Cohaesibacter gelatinilyticus: one gene and its partners. The protein of the gene in region 2 interacts with the protein of the main gene of each other region in a pairwise test. Links are inferred from orthologs where the notes say so. Each region holds a gene or a part of one and is shown on either strand. Other genes may lie near its edges. The genes, in order: hfq, rho and nusG.

What was found.
Region 1: the proteins of rho (region 2) and hfq interact in binary tests that used the Escherichia coli proteins (3 or more experiments, as listed by UniProt). The link is inferred for Cohaesibacter gelatinilyticus from one-to-one orthologs.
Region 3: the proteins of rho (region 2) and nusG interact in binary tests that used the Escherichia coli proteins (3 or more experiments, as listed by UniProt). The link is inferred for Cohaesibacter gelatinilyticus from one-to-one orthologs.

The regions. Positions count from the first base shown.
Region 1 is NZ_OBEL01000001.1:1,371,001-1,374,115, reverse strand. The notes cover bases 15-2,972. They hold hfq (RNA chaperone Hfq), read left to right. Parts: upstream 15-1,345; coding sequence 1,346-1,600; downstream 1,601-2,972. Other genes in these bases: hflX (GTPase HflX), read left to right, coding at 1,601-2,972; CRO57_RS06165 (TrkH family potassium uptake protein), read left to right, coding at 15-1,021. Also shown: more of CRO57_RS06165, read left to right, coding at 1-14; more of hflX, read left to right, coding at 2,973-3,004; CRO57_RS06150 (RNA 2'-phosphotransferase), read left to right, coding at 3,057-3,115. UniProt on the Escherichia coli protein: RNA chaperone that binds small regulatory RNA (sRNAs) and mRNAs to facilitate mRNA translational regulation in response to envelope stress, environmental stress and changes in metabolite concentrations.
Region 2 is NZ_OBEL01000003.1:204,296-207,417, forward strand. What follows is about bases 2-2,966. They hold rho (transcription termination factor Rho), read right to left. Parts: upstream 2,135-2,966; coding sequence 869-2,134; downstream 2-868. Other genes in these bases: mnmE (tRNA uridine-5-carboxymethylaminomethyl(34) synthesis GTPase MnmE), read right to left, coding at 2-567; hemJ (protoporphyrinogen oxidase HemJ), read right to left, coding at 2,390-2,824; hemE (uroporphyrinogen decarboxylase), read right to left, coding at 2,938-2,966. In the rest of the region: more of mnmE, read right to left, coding at 1-1; more of hemE, read right to left, coding at 2,967-3,122. UniProt on the Escherichia coli protein: Facilitates transcription termination by a mechanism that involves Rho binding to the nascent RNA, activation of Rho's RNA-dependent ATPase activity, and release of the mRNA from the DNA template.
Region 3 is NZ_OBEL01000001.1:1,797,577-1,800,690, reverse strand. What follows is about bases 35-2,991. They hold nusG (transcription termination/antitermination protein NusG), read left to right. Parts: upstream 35-1,226; coding sequence 1,227-1,757; downstream 1,758-2,991. Other genes in these bases: rplA (50S ribosomal protein L1), read left to right, coding at 2,293-2,985; rplK (50S ribosomal protein L11), read left to right, coding at 1,860-2,288; secE (preprotein translocase subunit SecE), read left to right, coding at 1,018-1,215; tuf (elongation factor Tu), read left to right, coding at 35-581. Also shown: more of tuf, read left to right, coding at 1-34. UniProt on the Escherichia coli protein: Part of the processive rRNA transcription and antitermination complex (rrnTAC). The complex forms an RNA-chaperone ring around the RNA exit tunnel of RNA polymerase (RNAP).

The DNA of each region.
Region 1 (3,115 bases), on a different replicon or contig from region 2:
GGCGCCCAATGGGGTCGGTGGGCTTCCCAATCGTCACATAGGCATGATGGAACGGGCCTTTGGAGAAGAAAGCGGGCGAACATTCTATGTAGCGCGTCAGGTTGGTGGAGCGTATGCGATCCTGACGCTGATACTTGCCTGGTTGCTCATCTTGAGCGGCATTCCTCCCTTTGAGGCTATGTGCCTTGCCTTTTCCACACTGTCGACCGGTGGTTTCATGCCGATTGATGGAACCTTGGCGAGTTATGACAATCGTTGGGCGGAGTTTCTTATTGCTTTGGGAATGATAGCTGGTGCGACCAGCATCTTTTGGCATCGCATGGCCGTTCGTGGTAAATTGCAGATGCTGACGGAACACCGGGAAAGCTACTATCTCTTTGGCCTTATGGCAGGTCTTGGTCTTCTTTATTCCGTCACCCTTTTTCGCCTCGCTGGTAGTGCTAGCGTATTGCCGCCATTGTCAGCACTGCGTCAGGGTTTCTTTACAGCGGTGTCTCTTGTTTCAACTGCCGGCTTTGAAATTCGCCATGCTGATGTGACTGTTCTTCCTGGTTTGCTGGTGGCTTGCCTTGCCCTGATAGGTGCAACACCCTTTTCAACGGCAGGTGGACTGAAACTCTATCGGATTGGCGCTATGCTTATGCAGGCAGGGCGGGAAGTCGGTCGTTTGATTTACCCGCACTCCATTCGAGGGGGACGATTTGGCAAGACGGAATATACCATTCAGTTGATGAAATCCATCTGGGCGTCGTTTCTGCTTTCCATCCTGCTGGTTATTGTCGTAGCAGTCGTGCTAAGTCACGATATCGGTCATTTTGATGGAGCTCTATTTGCGGCAATTTCCGCCTTTTCCAATATTGGACCGTTATATTCGGCAGGCTGGAATGCAACGAATGCCTGGCCGGATTATTATCAGTTATCGCTTATATCCAAGTATGCCTTGATCATAACGATGATTTTTGGCCGATTTGAAATCATAGTTTTGCTTGGGGCGATCAACATAAATTTCTGGCGCCGATAGATCGCGGCTAAAACTCTCCGCTTTCTTGTTGGTACAGGCATGTGGTCTCTTGGCAGCAATCAGATTTCAGTTAGTATGGGATGAGTACTGAATCAGTTTTTATTATTGAACATTCCAATGGTTAGTCGGGACTATCTGATTTTGTAGGTTTTGATGCCTAACCTTTGCGGCGCGCGATTTCACGCTGACTTGTGGACAATCAATGCGATATCCGAGCCTAATTGGCTATTTATGAAATCACGTCTTGGCCTTTCCGCATTTGCTGGTCAATAATGATTATCGGTTCACCTTGACACCAAACAGATAAACAATAAGGCAGGAAAAATGGCAGAACGCGCCCAGAACCTCCAAGATACTTTTCTCAACCATGTTAGAAAAACCAAAACGCCGCTGACCATTTTTCTCGTGAATGGCGTCAAGTTGCAAGGCGTTGTCACGTGGTTTGATAACTTCTGCGTCTTACTGCGCCGTGACGGACATTCCCAGCTGGTCTATAAGCACGCGATTTCGACCATCATGCCAAATGGCCCTTTATCGCTGTTTGAAGGCGGAGAAACCGCCGAGAAAGCCGATAGCTGATTGGCTGACCACGAAGAATTTGAGGGCGATAAGCCCAAGCGCCGCAATCGCCCTTTGATTGACCGAGGGGAGGTTGCGGTTTCTGCATTGGTTCTGGTTCCCATTCTCTCGCAACATCTACAAGGCAAGAAAATTGCTCAAGGGGATGGCAAGCCCATTCGCCGAAGCGATCAGGCACGTCTTGAAGAAGCGAAAGGTCTTGCTGCTGCCATCAATCTGAATGTGGTTGATGTGTTACGGGTCCCACTGACTACCATTAGACCTTCCACCCTTATTGGTAAAGGCAAGCTTGCGGAGATTGGCGATCGAATTCATGATGACAAGATAGAGCTTGTTATCATGGATTCTCCGTTGACACCTATCCAGCAACGCAATCTTGAAACAGAATGGAAGTGCAAGGTCCTTGATCGAACTGGTCTCATTCTTGAAATTTTTGGCCGTCGGGCGCAAACCAGGGAAGGACGCTTACAGGTCGAACTTGCTCATCTGAACTATCAAAAAGGCCGCCTGGTTCGTAGTTGGACTCATCTGGAGCGACAGCGTGGTGGTATTGGCTTCATGGGTGGTCCAGGCGAAACCCAGATTGAAGCAGACCGCCGGGCCTTGCAGGATAAGATCGGTCGATTGGAGCGAGATCTGGAACAAGTGCGCCGAACACGCGGGCTACATCGTTCAAACAGGCAGAAGGTACCACACCCGGTCGTCGCTCTGGTTGGCTATACAAATGCCGGAAAATCTACGCTTTTCAATCGCTTGACTGATGCGGATATTTTCGCCAAGGACTTACTTTTTGCGACTCTGGATCCAACCCTGCGGACCTTGAGCCTTCCGCATGGTCGTCAGATCATTCTGTCAGATACGGTGGGATTCATTTCCGACCTTCCGACACATTTGGTTGCGGCCTTTCGTGCTACTTTGGAGGAGGTGCTTGAGGCAGATGTCATTTTGCATGTGCGCGATATCTCCCATGAAGATACAGCTGCGCAGGCTGAAGATGTTGCCAGCGTACTGGATCATCTTGGAATCAAGATGGATGAAGATCCACGTGTGATCGAGATCTGGAACAAGATTGATCTTCTTGATGACGAGGAACGTATGTCTTTGGTTGATTTGGCGGGGCAGCAGCAGCGCTCCCTTGCTACAGAGCAAATGCAAGCGATTGCGCTGTCTGCAATTACCGGTGAAGGTGAAGAGCTGTTACTTGAAGCAGTCGAAGATAAATTGGCCGAGAAGGACAATCTACTTTCTGTTCGTCTGGATTATGCCGATGGGCAGGGACTTGCTTGGCTTTATCAGCATTGCGATGTATTGACACGAGAGGATGAAGAAGAAGGTATCAGATTGTCTCTTCGCATTCAGATGAAGTATCAAGATGAGATCCGAAATCGTTTCAGAGTCATATAGAAAATAGAAGGGGCGCAAAGCCCCTTTTTGTCAATGAAATGTCAATCTGAACTTGCAGCCGCAATCTCCACCCGACATCCTTTATCATGGAACTGCCAGTCGTTTTCTCCC
Region 2 (3,122 bases):
CCAAATCACATCCGATACAGAACCCGGAACATCCTCTTCATCAGCAAAATCCAGTTCCGCCTCAATCATGGAGCGACCGTAAAGAAGCGTATCCCGCCAGGAACCGAGTTGCTCACGATGATGACCGCTAGCCTGGCGAATAGCCTGCCGTCTTTGTTGATCAGTTTCAGCATGAATGAGATCTGCAAGTCCTTCGACTTCCATCAGATCCATTTTGCCATTTTCAAAAGCCCGCCGAGAAAACTCCCCCGCTTCTGCCAAACGGCAATCCTCAAATGACGACAGCAGTTCAATCACTGCTGACACAACAGCACGCCCACCATGACAATGCAGTTCAACGCAATCCTCACCAGTGAAGGAACTCGGCCCCGGAAATGTCAGGATAAGGACCTGATCAATCACATCGCCATTGCGAGGATCCTTCAGATAACGCAGGCTAGCCATGCGTGGTTTCGGGGGCGACTCGACAATTTGCCCAGCAATTTCCAAAGCCTTTGAACCAGACAAACGAAAGACGGCAACACCTGCTGGTACTGCCCCACTCGATAATGCAAAAATTGTGGTCATATATTTCGCCTATCTGCCTTTCGGGCGTCTTACTCTCAGCCTTCGGGAATAGTTTCATTCATTCCGTAAACGACTCGATTCTCCTGTCCTTCCCTGCAGCATTCAAAGTTGCGCAAAAAATAGACGCGAAAAGACATGGAAAATATGGATTGTTTTACAAGCGACTCGATCATCAGGGAAAACTGACAATCAAAAGAAAAGCCGCCAGATACCTAAATCTGGCGGCTTTGATAGCATAGTCAAAATTCATGGCAAGAAAAAAGTAGGTCGGAGCCTCACGTTGGTCTCACCGGAATTTTCCTTACGTATTCATATTGTCGAAGAAATCTGAATTCGTCTTGGTAGAGCGTAATTTGTCGAGAAGGAACTCGATCGCATCCACATTGCTCATGGCACCAAGAATACGACGCAGAACAAAGACCTTCTGAAGCTCTTTGCGATCCACCATCAACTCTTCTTTACGTGTGCCTGATTTCAGAATATCCATGGCAGGGAAGATACGCTTGTCGGACACTTTACGGTCCAGAACAATCTCCGCATTACCCGTGCCTTTGAATTCCTCAAAGATCACCTCGTCCATTCGGGAACCCGTATCGATCAATGCGGTCGCGATGATCGTCAGGGAACCGCCTTCTTCGATGTTACGAGCTGCACCGAAGAAACGCTTTGGACGTTGCAGTGCATTTGCGTCAACACCACCGGTCAAAACCTTACCCGAAGACGGTATGACGGTGTTATAGGCACGACCAAGACGCGTAATGGAATCGAGCAAGATCACGACATCGCGACCATGTTCAACCAAGCGTTTGGCTTTTTCGATTACCATTTCGGCAACCTGCACGTGACGAGAGGCAGGTTCATCAAAAGTTGATGAAACCACTTCACCATTCACGGTACGCTTCATGTCAGTCACCTCTTCCGGGCGCTCGTCAATCAGCAACACAATCAAACAGCTGTCTGGATGATTGGCCGTAATGGATTTGGCAATATTCTGCAACAGCACGGTTTTACCGGTGCGTGGAGGTGCCACGATCAAGGCACGCTGACCTTTACCCAAAGGTGCGACCAGATCGATAACTCGACTGGACATATCCTTGGATGTCGGATCAACCGATTCCAGCTGGAACCGCTCATCTGGATGCAAAGGCGTCAGATTATCAAAATGCACCTTGTGGCGCGCTTTTTCAGGATCTTCAAAATTGACGCAATTGACCTTCAGCAGGGCAAAATAACGTTCACCTTCCTTGGGGCTACGAATATGCCCTTCAACGGTATCACCGGTCCGTAGTGAAAACCGTCTAATTTGAGAGGGCGAAATATAGATATCATCCGGTCCAGGCAGATAGTTTGCATCAGGAGAGCGCAAAAAGCCGAAGCCATCTTGCAAAACTTCCACGACACCTTCACCGATAATATCGGTATCTTGTTCTGCCAATTGTTTCAGGATAGCGAATAGCAGCTCCTGCTTGCGCAGGGTACTTGCATTTTCAACCTCGAGCTCCTCAGCGAAATTGAGAAGTTCGGTGGGTGATTTTTGTTTGAGTTCTTGTAATTTCATTTCGCGCATAGCGAAAGTCTCGTTAAGCCAAAGCAACCATGGGAAAATTGTGAGGTAGGGATAGAACAGAACGCTATTGTTTGTTGTTGCGGTCTGTAAACCCTTGAAGGCCGGCGGGCCAAGCAGCCTAATGATTCGCCAATTCAAGAGTTGGCGGACCATAGCTGTTGATTCTGAAATTGCCAAGCCCAAAATGCAAGAAAGCGACTTCTGTCTAAGAAATCGCTTTCACACACAAAATCTCAATCCGATAATGATCAAAAATTAGAATGGCTTGACCACCGCAAGAATAACAATGCCCAACATCAGCAGGGTCGGTACTTCGTTCAGTATCCGGTAAAATTTGTGACCTTTCTCATTTTTATCAGCAGCAAAAACTTTCACGCATTTTGCCAAATACATGTGATAGGCGGTCATTCCACCAACCAGCAAGAATTTGATATGCAGCCAAATTGCATCCGGCTCCCAGATTCCAAAATGAAAGGCAAGCGTTAGTCCCAAAATCCAGGCGATGATCATGGAAGGATTCATGATGGCTTTGAGCAAACGTCGTTCCATGATTTTGAACGTTTCCGATTTGTCGCTGCCAGCTTCCGTGTCTGCGTGATAAACAAACAAACGCGGCAGATAGAAGATTCCTGCCATCCAGGTGATGATCGAAATGATATGAAGGGCTTTCGCCCAGAGATAAAAATCCATCGTGGTCCTCTGATAGAAAATCCATCCTTGCAATATTTCACGTGAATCCATCACGGGAACAACCAAAAGAAAACCCACATCCATGAATGCGGGTTTTCAAATTCTGATCTCGATTATGACTTGTCATAAGACCGTATGCGATCAATTAACTGATGGACATAATCGATATTGCCCTGTGGGGTGATGCCGTGCCCAAGATTGAAAATAAACGGCCCATCCGACCACGCTTCCATGATCCGATCAACGGATTCATCCAGATCTTGGCCACCAGTGATCAGCAAGGTCGGATCCAGATTGC
Region 3 (3,114 bases), on a different replicon or contig from region 2:
CTCCAGAGCGTCCAAAGGATCTGCCATTCCTGCTGCCTATCGAAGATGTATTCTCCATCTCTGGTCGTGGTACTGTGGTAACCGGTCGTGTTGAGCGTGGCGTGATCAATGTTGGTGACGAGATTGAGATCGTCGGTATCAAAGACACCCAGAAAACCACCTGTACCGGTGTTGAAATGTTCCGCAAGCTGCTTGATAGCGGTGAAGCTGGTGACAATGTTGGTGTTCTCCTGCGTGGTACCAAGCGTGAAGATGTCGAGCGTGGCCAGGTTCTGTGTGCACCAGCTTCCGTTACTCCACACACCAAGTTCAAAGCAGAAGCTTACATCCTGACGAAAGAAGAAGGCGGTCGTCATACTCCGTTCTTCACCAACTATCGTCCACAATTCTATTTCCGTACCACTGACGTGACGGGTGTTGTTACCCTGAACGAAGGTACCGAGATGGTTATGCCTGGCGATAACGTCGAGATGAATGTTGAGCTGATCGTGCCAATCGCTATGGAAGAAAAGCTGCGCTTCGCTATCCGCGAAGGTGGCCGTACCGTAGGTGCCGGCATCGTCGGTTCTATCGTCGAGTAAGAGATTTCATCTTTACTTGAGATATGTCTTTAAGAAGCCCCTGCAAGCTATTGCTTTCAGGGGTTTTTTGATTCTCATAATTTTGATGAAATAAGGTGATACGGATGGATATCGAAGGTTGGTTTTGTGGATGGAGTCACAATTCATGAAGTTTTGATGATCCCTTGTTGATTTTTTTGTATTTCGTCATCTTTTCGCTTGCAGTTGTCTGTGAACTCCAATAGTTAGTCTCCAACTTGGTTTTCACTAAGTTTTGCGAAGTAGGGGTGTAGCTCAGCTGGTAGAGCATCGGTCTCCAAAACCGAGGGTCGGGGGTTCGAGTCCCTCCGCCCCTGCCATTTCGCACTTGATCTTGCATGGCAAGATATTATATGTAGTGAGAATCTTATGAACGCGCGAAATTCTGTTTCGCGCGTTATTATATGTGAGCGGTTCCATGGCAAAGACCAACCCATTTGATTTTCTGCAGCAGGTTAAATCTGAAGCATCGAAGGTAACCTGGCCTTCCCAGAAGGAGACTGGCATTACTACTGTGATGGTTTTTGTCATGGTTTTCCTGGCTTCAATCTTTTTCTTGCTGGCTGACCAGATCATGTCATTTGGCGTCAGCTTCGTGCTTGGCCTGGGAGGTTAATAGACATGGCGATTGCAAAGCGGTGGTATATCGTTCATGCCTACTCGAACTTCGAGAAGAAAGTAGCGGAGGCTATTCGTGAAAAGGCTGATCAGACCGGTCTTGGTGATCTGTTTGATGAAGTTCTTGTTCCGACCGAGAAGTTTGTAGAAGTGCGTCGTGGACGCAAGGTCGAATCTGAGCGCAAGTTTTTCCCCGGTTATGTGCTGGTGAAGATGGCAATGACAGATGACGCCTATCATTTGATCAAGAATACCCCGAAAGTCACTGGCTTTCTGGGGAATGACAACAAGCCGATGCCAATTTCCAATGCGGAAGCGGATCGCTTGTTGAATCAGGTTCAGGAAGGTGTCGAGAAACCGATGCCGACCGTCAGTTTCGAAGTTGGCGAGCAGGTTCGGGTTTCCGATGGGCCGTTTGCTTCGTTCAATGGGCTTGTCGAGGAAGTGGACGAAGAGCGTGCGCGCCTCAAGGTTACCGTATCGATCTTTGGTCGTGCGACACCAGTCGAGCTTGAATATAATCAGGTTGAAAAACTCTGATCATAACAGGTGCGGGAGATTTGGTTCGTTTGCCGAACGAGCCGTCCGACCGCGCCCTTTCTCATGTCTATCTGAAGGTGCTTTGCGCCGAGGGAAAGAAAAATGGCAAAAAAGATTCAAGGTTACCTGAAACTTCAGGTTCCTGCAGGGGCTGCTAATCCATCCCCTCCAATTGGTCCTGCTCTTGGTCAGCGCGGCCTGAATATCATGGAATTCTGTAAGGCGTTTAACGCCAAGACGCAGGAAATGGAAAAAAATGCGCCGGTTCCGGTGATTATTACCATTTACCAGGACAAGTCTTTCACTTTTGAAATGAAGACACCTCCGGCGTCTTTCTTTCTGAAAAAAGCTGCCAAGCTGCCTAAGGGCTCTGGTGCGCCTGGTCGTGATGTGGCGGGTTCCGTGACCAAGGATCAGGTTCGTGAAATTGCTGAGCAGAAGATGAAAGATCTCAATGCCAACGACATCGAAGCCGCGATGTTGATGATTGAGGGTTCTGCCCGTTCCATGGGCCTCGAGGTGGTAGGATAATCCAATGGCTAATGTAGGAAAACGTATCCGCGCTGCTCGTGAAAAAGTTGATGCAAACAAGGTTTATTCCGTTGAAGAAGCTGTGAAGCTGGTCAAGGGTGCTGCATCTGCCAAATTCGATGAGACCGTAGAAATCTCCCTGAACCTCGGTGTTGACCCGCGTCATGCGGACCAGATGGTTCGTGGTGTATGTCAGCTGCCTGCGGGCTCTGGTAAAAATGTTCGTGTTGCTGTTTTTGCACGTGGCGATAAGGCTGAAGAAGCTAAAGCTGCAGGTGCAGAGATTGTTGGTGCAGAAGATCTGTTGGCAGTTGTTCAGGGCGGTACCATCGATTTTGATCGTTGTATTGCATCTCCTGACATGATGCCTCTGGTTGGTCGTCTGGGTAAAGTTCTTGGCCCACGTGGCATGATGCCAAATCCAAAGGTTGGTACCGTTACTCCTGATGTTGCTGGTGCTGTCAAGGCGGCTAAAGGTGGCTCCGTTGAGTTTCGTGTCGAGAAGGCCGGTATCATCCATGGTGGCGTTGGTAAAGTGAGCTTTGAAGAAGCTGCGTTGGTTGACAACGTCAAGGCATTTATTGCTGCTGTTACCAAGGCCAAGCCATCAGGTGCCAAAGGCACTTACATGGAGCGTATGAGCCTGTCCTCCACAATGGGGCCAGGTGTGCGCGTAGATCTTGCTTCTATCGACTAAGTCGATTAGAAGTCTAACGTGATTCCTCCCGATTCTTGTCGGGAGGATTTCTGGCGTTTGCCAGAAACCTGTCCAAGACTGCGGGAGTCGCAAGACTTAATCGCCCGCACAGATGGGGGTGAATCAGAT